Regions from separate parts of the Plantactinospora sonchi genome, predicted to be linked through region 1. Evidence: riboswitches for the same ligand, from Rfam matches in the RefSeq annotation. Region 1 holds a riboswitch; each other region holds the start of a gene.
The links. A riboswitch is a leader RNA that binds a small molecule or an ion and turns the genes downstream of it on or off. The one in region 1 is predicted to bind thiamine pyrophosphate.
Positions count from the first base shown of each region.

Region 2: another riboswitch for thiamine pyrophosphate. It lies ahead of thiE (thiamine phosphate synthase); the one in region 1 lies ahead of V1633_RS09210 (ECF transporter S component).
Region 3: another riboswitch for thiamine pyrophosphate. It lies ahead of V1633_RS33475 (ECF transporter S component); the one in region 1 lies ahead of V1633_RS09210 (ECF transporter S component).

Region 1 covers NZ_JAZGQK010000006.1:602,009-608,856, reverse strand. Annotated here, with positions in the region: gene V1633_RS09235 (EAL domain-containing protein) at 1-292, opposite strand, end outside; gene V1633_RS09230 (RNA polymerase sigma factor) at 289-843, opposite strand; gene V1633_RS09225 (DUF6328 family protein) at 1,284-1,796, opposite strand; gene V1633_RS09220 (SIS domain-containing protein) at 2,055-2,804, opposite strand; gene V1633_RS09215 (alpha/beta fold hydrolase) at 2,878-3,705, opposite strand; TPP riboswitch at 3,770-3,878, shown strand; gene V1633_RS09210 (ECF transporter S component) at 3,958-4,548, shown strand; gene V1633_RS09205 (ABC transporter ATP-binding protein) at 4,585-6,087, shown strand; gene V1633_RS09200 (energy-coupling factor transporter transmembrane component T family protein) at 6,084-6,848, shown strand, end outside.
Region 2 covers NZ_JAZGQK010000015.1:45,101-51,948, forward strand. Annotated here, with positions in the region: gene V1633_RS18125 (ThuA domain-containing protein) at 1-2,917, opposite strand, end outside; TPP riboswitch at 3,447-3,555, shown strand; partial or broken gene thiE (thiamine phosphate synthase) at 3,550-4,167, shown strand; gene thiO (glycine oxidase ThiO) at 4,278-5,456, shown strand; gene thiS (sulfur carrier protein ThiS) at 5,477-5,677, shown strand; gene V1633_RS18145 (thiazole synthase) at 5,683-6,489, shown strand; gene V1633_RS18150 (thiamine phosphate synthase) at 6,486-6,848, shown strand, end outside.
Region 3 covers NZ_JAZGQK010000037.1:33,870-40,717, forward strand. Annotated here, with positions in the region: gene V1633_RS33450 (EAL domain-containing protein) at 1-304, opposite strand, end outside; gene V1633_RS33455 (RNA polymerase sigma factor) at 301-855, opposite strand; gene V1633_RS33460 (DUF6328 family protein) at 1,296-1,808, opposite strand; gene V1633_RS33465 (SIS domain-containing protein) at 2,067-2,816, opposite strand; gene V1633_RS33470 (alpha/beta fold hydrolase) at 2,890-3,717, opposite strand; TPP riboswitch at 3,782-3,890, shown strand; gene V1633_RS33475 (ECF transporter S component) at 3,970-4,560, shown strand; gene V1633_RS33480 (ABC transporter ATP-binding protein) at 4,597-6,099, shown strand; gene V1633_RS33485 (energy-coupling factor transporter transmembrane component T family protein) at 6,096-6,848, shown strand, end outside.

The DNA.
Region 1 (6,848 bases):
GATAGCCGAAGACCAACGACATCTCGTCCGACCAGCGCAGTCCGCCGTCCTTCCGGTTCCACCACAGGCTGCCCAGTTTGGCCAGTTGGGCGGCCCGGATGATCCGGGCCGCCTCGTCGACGTCGTCGGCCAGCGGGTCGCGTACGTCGACGTCGCTGATCGGGTCGACGCCTGCGGACTCGGCGCGCTGGTACTCCTGCTGGATCCGCCGGGTCGCCCGGCGGGCCCGGGCCCGTTCCAGTTCACTCAGACCGCCCGCACCGGCCAGGGCGAGAACCTCGTCCAGGTTCATCGCCCTCCCCGCGCCTCGCCCTCGGGAAGGTCCGCCCGCTCGGCGACCTCACGGAGCCGGCGCCGCGCCTGTCGCCGGTAGCTGCGCGCGGTGCGGTACGCGACACCGAGCACCCGGGCGATCTCCTGATCGGACCATCCGTCGAGAGCCAGCGCGAGGACCTCCGCCTGACGTGGTGGCAGTTGTCGCAGCCAACCCTGGAGCAGTTCGCGGGCCACGGCGGCCGAGCCGGCCAGCGGTTCGTCCGGTGGCCCGGCCGACAGGACATCCGGTCCACCCTGCTCCGCCGCCGCGCGCCGCCGGACGATCGACAACCTGTGCCGGGCGGTCTGCACCACCCAGGCCAACGGCTTCCGGTAGCCACGGATCTGGTCCCACTCGGCGCGGGCGGCGACAAACGCCTCCAGTACGGCGTCCTCGACCACACCCGGGTCCGGACACTGATACAGCAGGAAACGCTCCACCAGCACGAAGTTCTGCTGGCAGAACTCCTCGAAACCGACGTCCAGGTCGGTCTGTTCCCGGTCCCCCAACCGAGTGCCGGACTCCACCCGTACTGCCGCCTTGCCGTGCCCCCTCACGCCGTCCCGCCCCCTCCTGGTCCGCGTCCCGCTCCCCCGAACGGCCCCGCCACAGCTGCCACCGGGTCCCCGGCGTGCAACCCCCCCTGCAGGTGATCCATTCTCGTCTCTCGTCTCCGTAGGTGTCGTTCCCCGTATAACTCTCCGTCAATGACGGTGATGTCGGCGGCGACGCGCGGAGCTCAGGATGACGATGATCGAATAGACGACGCCCACCTGCGATACCTCGGATGATCGGTCAATGGAGAGAACCAGATCATACGAGGTTGGATACTGTCCAGTATGGATCGCGGAGCGTAGTACTTCAATACTTCGGAGTGTTGGCAGTCTCGTCCACGGTCGATTGGCGGGCGGAACCGGTCGCGACGCGCCGACGGGCGGGGTGGACCACGGGGCGCCGCGAGCCGTTCTCAGGCCCCGACCACCTCGTCCCGGTCGGGAAACTCGCCCTCGCCCTCCTCGTCGTCGGGCTCACCCCAGTTCCGACGCAGCCACGGCAGCCCGACCCAGAAGGTCAGGAACCATGCGCCGGTCAGCCCACTGAGCACCAGCGCCACCCCTCGGGGCAGGACGAAGTCCGTGATCAGCAGCACCGAGCTGACCATCGCGATCAACATGAAGGCCAGACCACCGGTTGCCACGGCATGGGCGAACCGGACCAGCTCCGGCTTGCGCCCCTGCCGGAAAAGCGCCCGGTGGAACGCGACCGGAGAGATGATCAACGCGGTCGCGGCGGCCGCGGCGATCAACGCGACGATGTACGTGTCCTTCTGGAACTCGGTGGCCCGGGGAAAACCGTTGCTGAACGGCAGGGTGAGCAGAAACGCGAAAAGGATCTGGACACCGGTCTGCGCCACCCGCAGCTCCTGGAGCAGGTCGGTGAAGTTGCGCTGCCAGCGCTGCTTCTCGGTCTCGACACTCACCCAGCCACCTCCGCTGCCACCGCCACACCCGTTCGTCGGAATCGAGTGCGGAGCAGTGTGCCCCGCATCGACGTACCCGAAACGCGAGTCCGGTTCGTCATGCTTCGGCCCGGACGTCCCGACGTCGCCATCGATTCCGGTTCAGGTGGCGCCCCTGCCGCGCCCGATCCGGCCGACGGCCGCCGGCCGGATCACGACAGACGGGTTCGCTACCTCGGGTTCGGGCCCCACCCCGTCCCCGACCTCGGGCTCCACCGGTCAGGAGCCGCGCCGGATCCGGCCCGCGTACCGGGCCTCCAGCACCTTGTTGTGCTCGTCGCCGGTAGGGATGTTGGCCGACAGGTAGACCGGTGGTGTCTCCCCCGCCTCGATCAGCCGGGCCACCACCTCGACGGTGATCTGCTGGGCGAGCAGCGCGGCGGTGATCGACGAGACGGCGCCGACCGCGCCGCCACCGGGCAGCGGCAACGTCGCGTCGCCGTACGGGGCACCGTTGTCCAGCACCACGTCGGCCAGGTCACCGAGCCTGCGCCCGGAGGGATGCCGGGACGGTACGCCGGCCGAGTGCTCCGCCGAGGTGATCGCGATCAGCGCGTGTCCACGCTCCTTCACCAGGGCGGCGAACTCGACGATCGTGCCGTTCACGCCCGAGTTGGAGGCGATCACGAAGATGTCCGGCGGCTGGACCGGAGCCAGTTCCAGCAGCCGACGGGCCACCGTGGGGTCACGTTCGAGGGTCGGGCCGAGGATGTCCGCCGGCGCACCGCCGTACAGCACCAGGTCACGCAGGGCGATCCGGTTCGTCGGGACCAGTCCACCGGCCCGGCCGGCGATCTCCATCGAGAGCGCCTCCGAGTGGCCGGTGCCGAACGCGTGCACCACGCCGCCGGCCCGGAGCGCCGTGGTGACCAGGTCGGCCGCCCGGCGTACGTTGTCCCGCTGCCCCGCCGCCACCCGGGTCATCAGCCCGGTCACGACCTCCAGGTAGCCCTCCGCGCTCAGTGTCACCTGTCCACGTCCCTTCGCCCCACTGTCGATCATGCGGTCCGTGTCGACGATGCCATGCCCGGCCCCCGAGGGCTCACCGTGTGCCGAGTATCCGGGACAGTACGGCGTCGGCGAGCGCCTCCGTCGCCTCCTCCGGTACCCAGTGCCCGATCCCGGCCAGCGGTACGAAGCGGTAGTCGCCGGTGACGTGGTCGGCGCAGTTCCGGGCCGCGACCGGACCCACCGCCACGTCGGCGTCGCCCCAGACGAACGTGGTCGGCACCACCACCGGCCCGGTCTTGGCCAGGCCCTCCGTCGACATCGCCCGGTACCAGTTCAACGCGGCGGTCAGCGCACCGGGCTCGCGCAGCGGCGCGACGTACCGGTCGATCCGGTCCTCGGGCAGGCCGCTGAGCACCCGACGCAGCACCGCCGCCCCGTCGGCGAGCAGGACGTGCTCGGCCTTGCCGGTCTCCCGGAAGAGCTGCATGTACGCCGAGCGGGACCGCTGGTCCGGGTCCTCCGCGATCGCCCGTGCGAAGGCGGTCGGATGCGGTACGGAGACCGCGGTCAGGGTACGGACCCGGTCCTGGTGGTCGGCGGCGAGCCGCCAGGCGACCGCCGCACCCCAGTCGTGCCCCACCACGTGCGCCGCGGGCAGGTCGAGCGCGTCGAGCACCGCCACCGCGTCGGCGACCAGTTCGGTCAGCTGGTACGCCGCGACCTCGGTCGGCCGCGCCTGCGGCGAGTAGCCCCGCTGGTCCAGGACGAGGCTGCGCAGCCCCGCCGCGTGCAGGGCCGGCAGCAGGTCGTCCCATTGCGCGCCACGCTGGGGGAAACCGTGCAGCAGCAGGACGGGCTCGCCGTCCGCCGGGCCACCGGTGTGCAGGTCGAAGGTCAGGTCCCGGACGGTGATCCGCATGACCCGACCCTAGTCGTGGCTATCGGCGCGGACGGATCCGGTGCTAGCGTTCGCGAAACAACTGCACATCCGACAGGGGAGCGCGCAGCGCTGAGAGTGCGGGCAGACACGCCCGCAGACCCTCGAACCTGATCTGGGTAATGCCAGCGCAGGGAGTTCGGTCGAGTCTCCAGCCACGCCACGGTCCGGGCCCACCCGGACCGTGGCGTGCGTTCCGCCCCTGGATCGCCAAGCGACTGGGAGGCATCACCCATGAAAGAGTCCGGCAGCACCGGATGGCGGACCGTCGACATCGTCGTCGCCTCGGTCATCGCGGTCGCCTTCGGCGTCATCTTCTGGGCCTGGAACCTGGTCTGGGGCGCCACCGAGGGCGCCTTCACCTTCTTTCCGCCGGCCCAGGCGGTCATCTACGGCGTCTGGCTGGTGCCGGGGGTGCTCGGCGGCCTGGTGATCCGCAAGCCGGGCGCGGCTCTGTACTGCGAGTTCCTCGCCGCGTTCGTCTCGGTGATGCTCGGCAGCCAGTGGGGCACGATGGCCGTCCTCCAGGGCCTCTTCCAGGGTGTCGGCGCCGAACTGGCCTTCCTGGCCTTCGGCTACCGCCTGTTCCGGCTGCCGGTCGCGGTGCTCTCCGGCGCCCTGGCCGGGCTCGCCGCCGCGATCTTCGACCAGATCCGCTACTACTCGGAGAGCGACTTCGCCTCGTTCCGGCTGCCGGTCTTTGTCATCACCGTGGTCAGCTCGGCGATCATCGCCGGCGTCGGCGGCTGGGCGCTGACCCGGGCGTTGGCCCAGACCGGCGTACTGGACCGTTTCCCGGCCGGCCGGGACCGGGCCCCGGTCTGAGCAGGGCCACCCGATGACGGAGCGGACGGTGTCACGGTGAGCGCGGTCGAGCTGCGCGGCTTCGGCTGGCGGCACGCCGGACGCCGGGCCTGGGCGGTCCGTGACGTCGACCTGCGGATCGAGCACGGTGAGCGGGTCCTGCTGCTCGGGGCCTCCGGGGCCGGCAAGAGCACCCTGCTGGCGGCACTCGCCGGCCTGCTCGCCGAGGACTCCGGTGAGCAGGCCGGCAGCGTCGAGATCGACGGGCTGGACCCGCGCAAGGCCCGGGAGCGGGTCGGCGTCGTCTTCCAGGACCCGCAGACCCAACTGGTGATGGCCCGGGCCGGTGACGACGTGGCGTTCGGCCTGGAGAACCGGGGAGTTCCGGCGGCGGAGATCTGGCCCCGGGTCGCCGAGGCCCTGGACCGGGTCGGCTTCCCGTACCGGCCGGACCGGTCCACCAGCGCACTCTCCGGCGGTGAGCAGCAACGGCTCGCCCTGGCCGGGGTGCTCGCCCTGCGCCCGGGACTGCTGCTGCTCGACGAGCCGACCGCCAACCTGGATCCGGCGGGCGCCGCCCTGGTCCGAGGCGCGATCGGCGCCGCACTGGACGCCGACACCACGCTGATCCTGGTCGAGCACCGGGTGGCGGAGGCGCTGCCGCTGGTCGACCGGGTCGTCGTGCTGGAACCGGGTGGCGGGGTCCGGGCCGACGGGCCGCCGGCCGAGGTGTTCGCGACGCACGGGGCCGAGCTGGCCGCCGCCGGGGTCTGGGTGCCCGGTCCGCCGCCGGCGCCCCGCCGGTCCACCTCCCCGGCCGGGGAGGTGCTGCTCACCGCCGAGCGGCTCGGCCTGCCACCGCGGCTGGCCCCGGCCGACCTGACCGTACGCGCCGGCGAGGCGCTCGCCGTGCTCGGACCGAACGGCGCCGGCAAGTCGACCCTCGCCCTGCTCCTCGGCGGTCTGCTCAAGCCCGGCACCGGCACCCTCCGGGCGACCCCGGCACTCGCCGGCCGGTACGCGGACAGCCCACCGCACCGCTGGCGGGCACCGGTGCTGGCGCAACGGATCGGTTCGGTCTTCCAGGATCCGGAGCACCAGTTCGTCACCGGCACGGTACGGGCGGAACTGGCGCTCGGCCCACGTCGGGCCGGCCGTTCCGAGGCCGAGGTGTCGTCCACCGTGGACGAGTTGCTCTCCCGGCTCCGGCTGGACCAGTTGGCCGCCGCCAACCCGTACACCCTCTCCGGTGGGCAGGCGCGGCGGCTCAGCGTGGCGACCGCGCTGGCCACCGCGCCCCGGCTGCTGATCCTGGACGAGCCGACGTTCGGCCAGGACCGGCGGACCTGGCTGGAGCTGGTCGAGCTGCTCGCCGGGCTGCGCGACACCGGGCACGGCGTCGTCGCGGTCACCCACGACGCGGACTTTGTCACCGCCCTGGCCGACCGGACGTGGCGGCTCGGTGCTGATGCGGCGCCAACCGCCGCGCCGACGGTGCGCAGGGACGGCGATCCGGCACCGACGGTGCCGACGGACGATCCGCGGCCGGTGTCGGGATGATCCCGTACCCGATGGTCACCGCGCCCGCCGCGCCGCTGGCCCGACGTAACCCGGTGGCGAAGCTCGCCGCCGCGCTGCTCTTCTCGGTGCCGCTGCTCGCCACCCTCGACCCGCTCGTCCCGTCCCTGGCCATCGCGGTGGAACTGCTGGCCGCGCCGCTGTTCGGCGTCTCCTACCGACTGCTTGCCCGACGTGCCTGGCCACTGCTGTTCAGCGCGCTCGGCGTCCTGGTCACGATGCTGCTCTTCGCCGCCGAGCGGACCGGTGACGTCCTCGTCTCCGCCGGTCCGCTGCTGGTCACCACCGGGGTGCTCGGTACCGGCCTGGGGCTGGCGCTGCGGGTGATCGCGGTCGCGCTGCCCGGGGTACTGGTCTTCGCCACCACCGACCCGACCGATCTCGCCGACGCGCTGGTGCAGAACGCCAAGGCCCCACCGAGGTTCGCGATCGGCGCCCTGGCCGCGTTCCGGCTGGTGCCGCTGCTCGGGATGGAATGGCGGATGATCAGCATGGCCCGGCGGGCCCGGGGCGTGGACGCCGGGCGCAACCCGCTGGCCCGGCTGCGGCTCTTCGGCTCGACGGCGTTCACGCTGCTGGTCGGGGCGATCCGGCGGGGCACCCGGTTGGCCACCGCGATGGACGCCCGCGGCTTCGACTCCGGCGTCCCGCGTACGTCGGCCCGGCGACAACACTTCACCGGGGCGGACACCGTCCTGGTCGTCGGGGCGGTGGTACTCGCCGCAGCCATCCTCGCGACCAGC
Region 2 (6,848 bases), on a different contig from region 1:
GCGGACCGTCCGCCGCACCGGCCCGTACCTCGATCTGCGCGCCGCCGCCGGCCGAGGAGGCCCGGAACCGGATCGCGTCGATGCCGCTCAGGTTCGCCGGGTCGAACGACCAGTAGTCGCCGTCCTCGATGAAGGCGATGTTCTGGAAACCACCCTGGGGATCGCTGGTCGCCTGGCTCTGCACCCCGGGGTCACCGGTGCCGACCCCGCCGGGGGCGCGGCCGGTGGCGGCGAAGTACTCCGCCTGCTTGCGCTTCGGCTGCAGCACCTCGATCGCCCGGCCGGTCAGCGCGGCCGAGCCGCCGGCGCCGCCACCGTCGGTGTACGTCGCCTCGAAGACCGCGAAGATGTCCGCGTCCTCACCGTGTCCGGCGGCCAGCGAGGTCTGCACCAGGCCGGTGCAGCCGGTGTACTCGTCGAGCGGGTGGGCGTGCTTGTCGTGGCCCAGGAAGTACTGCAACTTCACCCGGTCGCAGTCGATCGTCCCGTCCTCCGGGTCGGTCACCTTGACCGTGTAACGCACCTGGTCGCCCCAGTAGAAGAAACCACCCTCCGGCGGGAACTCGATGGTCACCGTCGGGGCGGTGTTCCCGACCGTGACCGGGACGTTCGCCACCGCGGTACGGCCGCTGTCGTTGGTGACGGTGAGCTGGGCGTTGTAGTTGCCCGGCGCGGCGTACGTGTGCGTCGGGTTGGCCTCGGTCGAGCTGCCGCCGTCCCCGAACGTCCAGGCGTAGGTGATCGGGCCACCGTCCGGGTCGCGGGAGCCCTCGCTGGAGAAGGCGACGGTCAGCGGCGACGGGCCGGAGGTCGGGTCGCCGGTTCCGACCGCGATCGGGGCCCGGTCACCGGCGATGTACTCGATCCGGTAGATCCCCGAGTTGTCGTTGTTGCCGCCGAAGCCGCTGCCCCACTCGATCAGGTAGAGCGCGCCGTCCGGCCCGAACTCGAAGTCCATCGGCCGGACGAAGGTCATCCCGGCGAGCAACTGGTTGATGTCCACCAGCGACCTGCCGTCCTGGCTGACCTGGAAGGTGTACATCTTGTTCTGGTTCCACTCGCCGAACATCGCCTTGCCGTCGAAGTACGCCGGCCACTTGCGCTCGGAGGGGTTCTCCGGGTCGTACCGGTAGACCGGTCCGCCCATCGGTGCCCCGCCGCCACCCAGCTCGGGGAACTCGGGGTTGCCGTTGTAGTCGTAGTCGACGGTGGCCGGGATCGCCGGCGGCAGGTTGGTCAGACCGGTGTTGTTCGGCGAGTTGTTCACCGGCGCGGCACAGTCGTACGCCGGGCCGGCCGGCCCGGACGGGAAGGTGAACTCCCGGTACGCGACGTTGGCGCCGACGCAGTACGGCCAGCCGTAGTTGCCGGCCTGCCCGACGATGTTCCACTCCACCGTGTTGCCCGGTCCGCGGTCCGGGTTCGCCGCGCCGGCGTCCGGGCCGTAGTCCGCCACGTACAGGGTGTCGGTGCCGGGGTCGACGCCGATCCGGAACGGGTTCCGGAAGCCCATCGCGAAGATCTCCGGCCGGGTCTTCTCCGTGCCCGGCGGGAACAGGTTCCCGGCCGGGACGGTGTACGTGCCGTCGTCCTCCGGGTGGATCCGGATCACCTTGCCACGCAGGTCGTTGGTGTTGCCGGAGGTGCGCTGGGCGTCGTAGTCCTGCCGGCCGGTCCGCTCGTCGAGCGGGCTGTAGCCGTTCGACTCGAACGGGTTGGTGTTGTCCCCGGTGGCCAGGTAGAGGTTGCCCGCGCTGTCGAACGCCATGCTGCCGCCCGCGTGGCAGCAGGTGTTGCGCTGGGTGGTGACGGTCAGCACGACCTTCTCGCTGGCCGGGTCGAGGGTGTCGCCGACGACGGTGAACCGGGAGAGGAAGTTGTGCGGGGTGCCGTCGTTGGGCGCGTAGTAGAGGTACACCCATTTGTTGGTGGCGAAGTCGGGGTCGAGCCGGATGCCGATCAGGCCGTCCTCGTTGCCGGTGAAGACGTCGAGGTCGATGGCGGTGACGGTGGTGCCGGTGTCCGGCTTGACGATCTGGACCCGGCCGTCCCGCTCGACGTAGAAGACCCGGCCGTCCGGTGCCACGTCCAGCTCCATCGGGTTGCTGGTGTTGCTGTCCAGCGTCACCTTCTCGAAGCTGCTGCTCAGCGAGGCGCTGCAGTCGGCGTCGACCACGCCGGCCGCGGTCTGGATGCCGCCGAGCAGGTGGGCCAGGAACTCCGGTTCGGCGTACGACTGCTGGGTGTGTCCACCCGCCGTGTACCAGGCCCGGCCGCCGTCGTAGTCCTGGCACCAGGCGAACGGGTGGTCGTGGCCCATCGCCCCGGAGCCGGGGGAGTAGCTGGTCTCGTCCAGCGAGGCCAGCACGTGTACGTCGGCACGCGGGTTGTCCCGGAAGTTGTACCACTCGTCGTACCGGGACCAGGTGTCCGGCAACGACTTCGTGGACTCGTGCGCGTGGTCCTCGACCTTGACGGTGGCCTGCTGGTTGGCCGGGTGCGACGCGAAGTACGCGCCGACCAGGTCGCCGTACCAGGGCCAGTCGTACTCGGTGTCGGAGGCGGCGTGCACACCGGCGTACCCGCCGCCGGCCTGGATGTACCGTTCGAACGCCGTCTGCTGATCGGCGTCGAGTACGTCACCGGTGGTGGAGAGCCAGACGACCGCCTGGTAGCGGGCCAGGTTCTGCTCGGTGAACGCGCCGGCGTCCTCGGTCGCGTCGACGGTGAAGCCGTGCTCGGTGCCGAGCTGTCGGATGGCGGCGATGCCGGCCGGTATGGAGTCGTGCCGGAATCCCGCGGTCTTGGAGAAGACCAGCACGGAGAAGGGTTCCGCCGGGGCGGGTGCGGGTGCCGGTGCGGGTGCCGCGAGTGGCTGGCCGACCGGAGCGGCCGTGGCCGGGGTACCGACCAGCATCGTGCTGGTCAGGGCTACTGCGGCGGCCGTGCTGAGCAGGGAGCGGGTGAGGGTGCCAGGACGGTGGCCGGGTGCCCGGTCAGTGGTGGGGGTGCCGCGGACGCGGCGCGGGGTTGCCACGAAGGATCTCCTTCGTCCGATGAGGACAACGGGGGATCCCGGGTACGGCTCGCCGAAGGTCCGCCTCGGGGTGCGGGGCCGATCGTGGCCCGCCGAGGCTTCGACCGGCCGGATTCTGCCTTGTCGTTGAACAAATTAGGGCGAGTACCGGGGGTACCGGAATACGGACGCGAGGTTAATTCCGGTAACGGTTGCGTAACGGCAACGGATTTACCGGATAGGACAGTCCAAGTCGATCTTTCGCGCGTCCGACCGGCGGTCGACCGTCGGCGGTCGATGGTCGGCGGCGGCGACCGGGAGCCGGGGGTGGCGCGAAGCAGGGGGCGGAGGACGGATCGATCCGTGCCGGTGCGTGTGCGATCGGTCACGGGTCTTTACGTCAGCGTTACGAAGCGCGTATCGTCGCCGACAAGTGACCCACGGGAGCCCGGTGTACCGGGCTGAGAGGGGGGCTGGAGCCCCCGACCGTCGAACCTGATCCGGGTAATGCCGGCGCAGGGAGGAGCGTTGCCATGTCATCTCTCGCTCGACTCCATCTCATCACCGACACCCGGCCCGGTCGGGATCCACTGTCGACGGTCCGGGCGGCACTCTCCGTGGCCGGACCCGAACTGGCCGTGCAGGTCCGGGTCGAGGACAACACCGACGACCGGGCCGCGTACGAGCTGGCTCGGGAGATCCTCGCGCTGTGCGACGCGTACGGGGCGGCCTGCCTGGTCAACGACCGGCTGCACGTGGCGCTCGCGGTCGGCGCCGTCGGCGCCCACGTCGGCGCCCGTGACCTGCCGGTCGACGTCGCCCGCCGGCTGCTCGGCCCGACGGCGGTGCTCGGCGCGACCGCCCGTGACCCGGAGACCGGCCTGGCGGCGGTCGACGCCGGCGCCAGTTACCTCGGGGTCGGCCCGTGTTACGCCACCCGGACCAAGGACGGACTGCCGGATCCGATCGGCCCGGCCGGGATCCGCCGGGTCGCCTCGGCGGTGCCGGTCCCGGTGATCGCGATCGGCGGGATCACCGCCGCCCAGGTGTCGGCGTTGCGCGCCGCCGGGGCGTACGGCGTGGCGGTGGTCGGCGCGCTCTCCGTCGCCGTCGACCCGGCCCGGGCCACCGCCGAACTGCTCGCCGCGCTGCGTGCGCCGCTGCCGGCCGACCCCACCCCGGAAGCCGCCGCCGCGGCCGAGATCGACCGAAGTTCGCCACCCGGTGGAGGCGCCAGCGCGCCCTCCGCCGGAGTGGCGACGTGCTGACCGGCGGCTGTCCCGACGTAGCGGTGATCGGCGCCGGCCCGGTCGGGCTGGCCACCGCCTGGCGGTGCGCCGAACGGGGTATGCGGGTCACCGTCTACGACCCGAACCCCGGCTCGGGTGCCGCCGACGTCGCCGCCGGCATGCTCGCCCCGGTCTCCGAGGCACACTTCGGCGAGCGGGCGCTGACCGGCCTGCTGGTCGCCTCGGCCGCCCGGTGGCCCGACTTCGCCGCGGGGTTGACCGACCGGACCGGACTCGACCTGGGCTACCGCACCGAGGGCACCCTCTCGGTCGCGGTCACCTCCGACGACCTGGCCGAGGCGGAACGGCTCTGGGCGTACCAGCGGGAACTCGGCCTGCCGATCACCCGGCTGCGGCCGGCGGAACTGCGCGACCGCGAGCCGCTGCTGGCGACCCGGTTGCGCGGCGGCGCGTTCGCGGCCGGCGACCACCAGGTGGATCCGCGTCGGCTGGTGGCGGCGCTGCGGGCCGCGGTAGCCGCCGCCGGGGTGACGGTGGTGGCCCGACCGGTCACCACGCTCGACGAGGTGGCCGCGACCGCGGCGCGGGTGGTGGTCGCGGCCGGCTGCGGCACGGCCGGACTGACCGGTCTGCCGGTCCGCCCGGTGAAGGGGCAGGTCCTCCGGCTGCGCGCGCCCGGCGGTGCCGCGCCCGGCTTCCGGCACGTCATCGACGGGTACGTCGACGGTCGAGGCGTCTACCTGGTACCCCGCCTCGACGGTGAGGTGGTGGTCGGTGCCACCGTCGAAGAACGCGCCGACCTCGACGTCACCGCCTCAGGTGTGCTGGAACTGCTCCGCGCCGCCACCGAACTGCTGCCCGAACTCGGCGAGTACCACCTGGTGGAGGCACGGGCCGGACTGCGCCCCGGCACGCCGGACAACGCGCCGCTGATCGGCCCGCTGCCCGGCCGGCCGGAGGTGCTGGTGGCCGCCGGCCACTACCGGCACGGCATCGTGCTCACCCCGCTCACCGCCGACCTGGTCGCCGACCTGCTGACGACCGGCGTGACCGATCCACTGCTCGCCCCGTTCGCCCCGGACCGCTTCGGGTCACCGGACCCTGTCCGGGCCGAGCCGGTCCGGTCCGACCCGGTCCGGTCCGACCCGGAGGTCGGTGTCGGGCCGGGTGGGCGGCCCGAATCCGCGTAGTCCCCGAGCCGGGAGGAACCATGGAACTGACCGTGAACGGAGTCGGGCACCGGCTGCCCGGCGAGAAGACCCTGGCCGACCTGGTCACCGAACTGACCCCGGAGAGCCGGGGCGTGGCGGTGGCGGTGAACGGCGAGGTGGTGCCGCGTACCGGCTGGCCGGCGCGGGTGCTGCGGGACGGGGACCGGGTCGAGGTGCTGACCGCGGCCCAGGGCGGGTGAACGCGATGACCACCGTGGCGACCCCCGGGGAAACCGCCGTCGACGAGTTCCGGCTCGGCGGCGAGACGTTCCGGTCCCGACTCATCCTCGGCACCGGCGGAGCCAGCAGCCCGTACGCGCTGGAGCAGGCGATCCGGGCCAGTGGCACCGAACTCGTCACCGTCGCGCTGCGCCGGATCGACAGCGGCGCGACGATGGGCGGCGGACTGCTCGACGTCCTCGCCCGGTGCGGCGTACGGCTGCTGCCGAACACCGCCGGCTGTCGTACCGCCGCCGAGGCGGTGACCACGGCACACCTGGCCCGGGAGGCGTTCGACACCTCGTGGGTGAAGCTCGAGGTGATCGGTGACGAGCGCACCCTGCTGCCGGACGCGGTCGAACTGGTCGTCGCCGCCGAACGACTGGTCGCCGACGGGTTCACCGTGCTGCCGTACACCACCGACGACCCGGTGCTGGCCCGACGGCTCGCCGACCTCGGCTGCGCCGCGGTGATGCCGGCCGGCGCGCCGATCGGCTCCGGGCTCGGCATCGGCAACCCGCACCAGATCCGGCTGCTCCGACAGGCCGTCGACGTGCCGGTGATCCTGGACGCCGGGATCGGCACCGCCTCCGACGCGGCGCTGGCGATGGAACTCGGCTGTGACGGGGTGCTGCTGGCCAGTGCGGTGACCCGGGCCGCCGACCCGGTACGGATGGCCACCGCGATGCGGTACGCCGTCGAGGCCGGCCGGCTGGCCGCCGGAGCCGGCCGGATCCCCCGCCGGTTCCACGCCCTGGCGTCCACCCCGGACGACGGACGGCCCGACCTGTGACCGGGACCGGAGCCCCGACGGGTACGCCAGCGGGGATCGTGGTGGTGACCGACCGCAGGCAGGCGCGCCGGCCACTTCCCGAGGTGATCCGGGGCGCGGTGTGCGGCGGCGCGCGCTGGGTGCTGCTGCGGGAGCGCGATCTGCCACACGCCGAGCGGTTGGCCCTGGCCGAACGGTTGCGGGCGATCCTGACCCCGGTCGGCGGGACACTGCTGGTGGCCGGGCCGGATCCGCTCGACGGCGACGCGGTGCACCTGACCGCCGCCGGGCCGTACCCGCCGCCGACGCTGCGCCTGGTCGGCCGCTCCTGCCACGACGAGACCGAGCTGGGGCGGCTCTCCACAGAGGACTACGTCACG
Region 3 (6,848 bases), on a different contig from region 1:
CCGTGCCGGGTGGATAGCCGAAGACCAACGACATCTCGTCCGACCAGCGCAGTCCGCCGTCCTTCCGGTTCCACCACAGGCTGCCCAGTTTGGCCAGTTGGGCGGCCCGGATGATCCGGGCCGCCTCGTCGACGTCGTCGGCCAGCGGGTCGCGTACGTCGACGTCGCTGATCGGGTCGACGCCTGCGGACTCGGCGCGCTGGTACTCCTGCTGGATCCGCCGGGTCGCCCGGCGGGCCCGGGCCCGTTCCAGTTCACTCAGACCGCCCGCACCGGCCAGGGCGAGAACCTCGTCCAGGTTCATCGCCCTCCCCGCGCCTCGCCCTCGGGAAGGTCCGCCCGCTCGGCGACCTCACGGAGCCGGCGCCGCGCCTGTCGCCGGTAGCTGCGCGCGGTGCGGTACGCGACACCGAGCACCCGGGCGATCTCCTGATCGGACCATCCGTCGAGAGCCAGCGCGAGGACCTCCGCCTGACGTGGTGGCAGTTGTCGCAGCCAACCCTGGAGCAGTTCGCGGGCCACGGCGGCCGAGCCGGCCAGCGGTTCGTCCGGTGGCCCGGCCGACAGGACATCCGGTCCACCCTGCTCCGCCGCCGCGCGCCGCCGGACGATCGACAACCTGTGCCGGGCGGTCTGCACCACCCAGGCCAACGGCTTCCGGTAGCCACGGATCTGGTCCCACTCGGCGCGGGCGGCGACAAACGCCTCCAGTACGGCGTCCTCGACCACACCCGGGTCCGGACACTGATACAGCAGGAAACGCTCCACCAGCACGAAGTTCTGCTGGCAGAACTCCTCGAAACCGACGTCCAGGTCGGTCTGTTCCCGGTCCCCCAACCGAGTGCCGGACTCCACCCGTACTGCCGCCTTGCCGTGCCCCCTCACGCCGTCCCGCCCCCTCCTGGTCCGCGTCCCGCTCCCCCGAACGGCCCCGCCACAGCTGCCACCGGGTCCCCGGCGTGCAACCCCCCCTGCAGGTGATCCATTCTCGTCTCTCGTCTCCGTAGGTGTCGTTCCCCGTATAACTCTCCGTCAATGACGGTGATGTCGGCGGCGACGCGCGGAGCTCAGGATGACGATGATCGAATAGACGACGCCCACCTGCGATACCTCGGATGATCGGTCAATGGAGAGAACCAGATCATACGAGGTTGGATACTGTCCAGTATGGATCGCGGAGCGTAGTACTTCAATACTTCGGAGTGTTGGCAGTCTCGTCCACGGTCGATTGGCGGGCGGAACCGGTCGCGACGCGCCGACGGGCGGGGTGGACCACGGGGCGCCGCGAGCCGTTCTCAGGCCCCGACCACCTCGTCCCGGTCGGGAAACTCGCCCTCGCCCTCCTCGTCGTCGGGCTCACCCCAGTTCCGACGCAGCCACGGCAGCCCGACCCAGAAGGTCAGGAACCATGCGCCGGTCAGCCCACTGAGCACCAGCGCCACCCCTCGGGGCAGGACGAAGTCCGTGATCAGCAGCACCGAGCTGACCATCGCGATCAACATGAAGGCCAGACCACCGGTTGCCACGGCATGGGCGAACCGGACCAGCTCCGGCTTGCGCCCCTGCCGGAAAAGCGCCCGGTGGAACGCGACCGGAGAGATGATCAACGCGGTCGCGGCGGCCGCGGCGATCAACGCGACGATGTACGTGTCCTTCTGGAACTCGGTGGCCCGGGGAAAACCGTTGCTGAACGGCAGGGTGAGCAGAAACGCGAAAAGGATCTGGACACCGGTCTGCGCCACCCGCAGCTCCTGGAGCAGGTCGGTGAAGTTGCGCTGCCAGCGCTGCTTCTCGGTCTCGACACTCACCCAGCCACCTCCGCTGCCACCGCCACACCCGTTCGTCGGAATCGAGTGCGGAGCAGTGTGCCCCGCATCGACGTACCCGAAACGCGAGTCCGGTTCGTCATGCTTCGGCCCGGACGTCCCGACGTCGCCATCGATTCCGGTTCAGGTGGCGCCCCTGCCGCGCCCGATCCGGCCGACGGCCGCCGGCCGGATCACGACAGACGGGTTCGCTACCTCGGGTTCGGGCCCCACCCCGTCCCCGACCTCGGGCTCCACCGGTCAGGAGCCGCGCCGGATCCGGCCCGCGTACCGGGCCTCCAGCACCTTGTTGTGCTCGTCGCCGGTAGGGATGTTGGCCGACAGGTAGACCGGTGGTGTCTCCCCCGCCTCGATCAGCCGGGCCACCACCTCGACGGTGATCTGCTGGGCGAGCAGCGCGGCGGTGATCGACGAGACGGCGCCGACCGCGCCGCCACCGGGCAGCGGCAACGTCGCGTCGCCGTACGGGGCACCGTTGTCCAGCACCACGTCGGCCAGGTCACCGAGCCTGCGCCCGGAGGGATGCCGGGACGGTACGCCGGCCGAGTGCTCCGCCGAGGTGATCGCGATCAGCGCGTGTCCACGCTCCTTCACCAGGGCGGCGAACTCGACGATCGTGCCGTTCACGCCCGAGTTGGAGGCGATCACGAAGATGTCCGGCGGCTGGACCGGAGCCAGTTCCAGCAGCCGACGGGCCACCGTGGGGTCACGTTCGAGGGTCGGGCCGAGGATGTCCGCCGGCGCACCGCCGTACAGCACCAGGTCACGCAGGGCGATCCGGTTCGTCGGGACCAGTCCACCGGCCCGGCCGGCGATCTCCATCGAGAGCGCCTCCGAGTGGCCGGTGCCGAACGCGTGCACCACGCCGCCGGCCCGGAGCGCCGTGGTGACCAGGTCGGCCGCCCGGCGTACGTTGTCCCGCTGCCCCGCCGCCACCCGGGTCATCAGCCCGGTCACGACCTCCAGGTAGCCCTCCGCGCTCAGTGTCACCTGTCCACGTCCCTTCGCCCCACTGTCGATCATGCGGTCCGTGTCGACGATGCCATGCCCGGCCCCCGAGGGCTCACCGTGTGCCGAGTATCCGGGACAGTACGGCGTCGGCGAGCGCCTCCGTCGCCTCCTCCGGTACCCAGTGCCCGATCCCGGCCAGCGGTACGAAGCGGTAGTCGCCGGTGACGTGGTCGGCGCAGTTCCGGGCCGCGACCGGACCCACCGCCACGTCGGCGTCGCCCCAGACGAACGTGGTCGGCACCACCACCGGCCCGGTCTTGGCCAGGCCCTCCGTCGACATCGCCCGGTACCAGTTCAACGCGGCGGTCAGCGCACCGGGCTCGCGCAGCGGCGCGACGTACCGGTCGATCCGGTCCTCGGGCAGGCCGCTGAGCACCCGACGCAGCACCGCCGCCCCGTCGGCGAGCAGGACGTGCTCGGCCTTGCCGGTCTCCCGGAAGAGCTGCATGTACGCCGAGCGGGACCGCTGGTCCGGGTCCTCCGCGATCGCCCGTGCGAAGGCGGTCGGATGCGGTACGGAGACCGCGGTCAGGGTACGGACCCGGTCCTGGTGGTCGGCGGCGAGCCGCCAGGCGACCGCCGCACCCCAGTCGTGCCCCACCACGTGCGCCGCGGGCAGGTCGAGCGCGTCGAGCACCGCCACCGCGTCGGCGACCAGTTCGGTCAGCTGGTACGCCGCGACCTCGGTCGGCCGCGCCTGCGGCGAGTAGCCCCGCTGGTCCAGGACGAGGCTGCGCAGCCCCGCCGCGTGCAGGGCCGGCAGCAGGTCGTCCCATTGCGCGCCACGCTGGGGGAAACCGTGCAGCAGCAGGACGGGCTCGCCGTCCGCCGGGCCACCGGTGTGCAGGTCGAAGGTCAGGTCCCGGACGGTGATCCGCATGACCCGACCCTAGTCGTGGCTATCGGCGCGGACGGATCCGGTGCTAGCGTTCGCGAAACAACTGCACATCCGACAGGGGAGCGCGCAGCGCTGAGAGTGCGGGCAGACACGCCCGCAGACCCTCGAACCTGATCTGGGTAATGCCAGCGCAGGGAGTTCGGTCGAGTCTCCAGCCACGCCACGGTCCGGGCCCACCCGGACCGTGGCGTGCGTTCCGCCCCTGGATCGCCAAGCGACTGGGAGGCATCACCCATGAAAGAGTCCGGCAGCACCGGATGGCGGACCGTCGACATCGTCGTCGCCTCGGTCATCGCGGTCGCCTTCGGCGTCATCTTCTGGGCCTGGAACCTGGTCTGGGGCGCCACCGAGGGCGCCTTCACCTTCTTTCCGCCGGCCCAGGCGGTCATCTACGGCGTCTGGCTGGTGCCGGGGGTGCTCGGCGGCCTGGTGATCCGCAAGCCGGGCGCGGCTCTGTACTGCGAGTTCCTCGCCGCGTTCGTCTCGGTGATGCTCGGCAGCCAGTGGGGCACGATGGCCGTCCTCCAGGGCCTCTTCCAGGGTGTCGGCGCCGAACTGGCCTTCCTGGCCTTCGGCTACCGCCTGTTCCGGCTGCCGGTCGCGGTGCTCTCCGGCGCCCTGGCCGGGCTCGCCGCCGCGATCTTCGACCAGATCCGCTACTACTCGGAGAGCGACTTCGCCTCGTTCCGGCTGCCGGTCTTTGTCATCACCGTGGTCAGCTCGGCGATCATCGCCGGCGTCGGCGGCTGGGCGCTGACCCGGGCGTTGGCCCAGACCGGCGTACTGGACCGTTTCCCGGCCGGCCGGGACCGGGCCCCGGTCTGAGCAGGGCCACCCGATGACGGAGCGGACGGTGTCACGGTGAGCGCGGTCGAGCTGCGCGGCTTCGGCTGGCGGCACGCCGGACGCCGGGCCTGGGCGGTCCGTGACGTCGACCTGCGGATCGAGCACGGTGAGCGGGTCCTGCTGCTCGGGGCCTCCGGGGCCGGCAAGAGCACCCTGCTGGCGGCACTCGCCGGCCTGCTCGCCGAGGACTCCGGTGAGCAGGCCGGCAGCGTCGAGATCGACGGGCTGGACCCGCGCAAGGCCCGGGAGCGGGTCGGCGTCGTCTTCCAGGACCCGCAGACCCAACTGGTGATGGCCCGGGCCGGTGACGACGTGGCGTTCGGCCTGGAGAACCGGGGAGTTCCGGCGGCGGAGATCTGGCCCCGGGTCGCCGAGGCCCTGGACCGGGTCGGCTTCCCGTACCGGCCGGACCGGTCCACCAGCGCACTCTCCGGCGGTGAGCAGCAACGGCTCGCCCTGGCCGGGGTGCTCGCCCTGCGCCCGGGACTGCTGCTGCTCGACGAGCCGACCGCCAACCTGGATCCGGCGGGCGCCGCCCTGGTCCGAGGCGCGATCGGCGCCGCACTGGACGCCGACACCACGCTGATCCTGGTCGAGCACCGGGTGGCGGAGGCGCTGCCGCTGGTCGACCGGGTCGTCGTGCTGGAACCGGGTGGCGGGGTCCGGGCCGACGGGCCGCCGGCCGAGGTGTTCGCGACGCACGGGGCCGAGCTGGCCGCCGCCGGGGTCTGGGTGCCCGGTCCGCCGCCGGCGCCCCGCCGGTCCACCTCCCCGGCCGGGGAGGTGCTGCTCACCGCCGAGCGGCTCGGCCTGCCACCGCGGCTGGCCCCGGCCGACCTGACCGTACGCGCCGGCGAGGCGCTCGCCGTGCTCGGACCGAACGGCGCCGGCAAGTCGACCCTCGCCCTGCTCCTCGGCGGTCTGCTCAAGCCCGGCACCGGCACCCTCCGGGCGACCCCGGCACTCGCCGGCCGGTACGCGGACAGCCCACCGCACCGCTGGCGGGCACCGGTGCTGGCGCAACGGATCGGTTCGGTCTTCCAGGATCCGGAGCACCAGTTCGTCACCGGCACGGTACGGGCGGAACTGGCGCTCGGCCCACGTCGGGCCGGCCGTTCCGAGGCCGAGGTGTCGTCCACCGTGGACGAGTTGCTCTCCCGGCTCCGGCTGGACCAGTTGGCCGCCGCCAACCCGTACACCCTCTCCGGTGGGCAGGCGCGGCGGCTCAGCGTGGCGACCGCGCTGGCCACCGCGCCCCGGCTGCTGATCCTGGACGAGCCGACGTTCGGCCAGGACCGGCGGACCTGGCTGGAGCTGGTCGAGCTGCTCGCCGGGCTGCGCGACACCGGGCACGGCGTCGTCGCGGTCACCCACGACGCGGACTTTGTCACCGCCCTGGCCGACCGGACGTGGCGGCTCGGTGCTGATGCGGCGCCAACCGCCGCGCCGACGGTGCGCAGGGACGGCGATCCGGCACCGACGGTGCCGACGGACGATCCGCGGCCGGTGTCGGGATGATCCCGTACCCGATGGTCACCGCGCCCGCCGCGCCGCTGGCCCGACGTAACCCGGTGGCGAAGCTCGCCGCCGCGCTGCTCTTCTCGGTGCCGCTGCTCGCCACCCTCGACCCGCTCGTCCCGTCCCTGGCCATCGCGGTGGAACTGCTGGCCGCGCCGCTGTTCGGCGTCTCCTACCGACTGCTTGCCCGACGTGCCTGGCCACTGCTGTTCAGCGCGCTCGGCGTCCTGGTCACGATGCTGCTCTTCGCCGCCGAGCGGACCGGTGACGTCCTCGTCTCCGCCGGTCCGCTGCTGGTCACCACCGGGGTGCTCGGTACCGGCCTGGGGCTGGCGCTGCGGGTGATCGCGGTCGCGCTGCCCGGGGTACTGGTCTTCGCCACCACCGACCCGACCGATCTCGCCGACGCGCTGGTGCAGAACGCCAAGGCCCCACCGAGGTTCGCGATCGGCGCCCTGGCCGCGTTCCGGCTGGTGCCGCTGCTCGGGATGGAATGGCGGATGATCAGCATGGCCCGGCGGGCCCGGGGCGTGGACGCCGGGCGCAACCCGCTGGCCCGGCTGCGGCTCTTCGGCTCGACGGCGTTCACGCTGCTGGTCGGGGCGATCCGGCGGGGCACCCGGTTGGCCACCGCGATGGACGCCCGCGGCTTCGACTCCGGCGTCCCGCGTACGTCGGCCCGGCGACAACACTTCACCGGGGCGGACACCGTCCTGGTCGTCGGGGCGGTGGTACTCGCCGCAGCCATC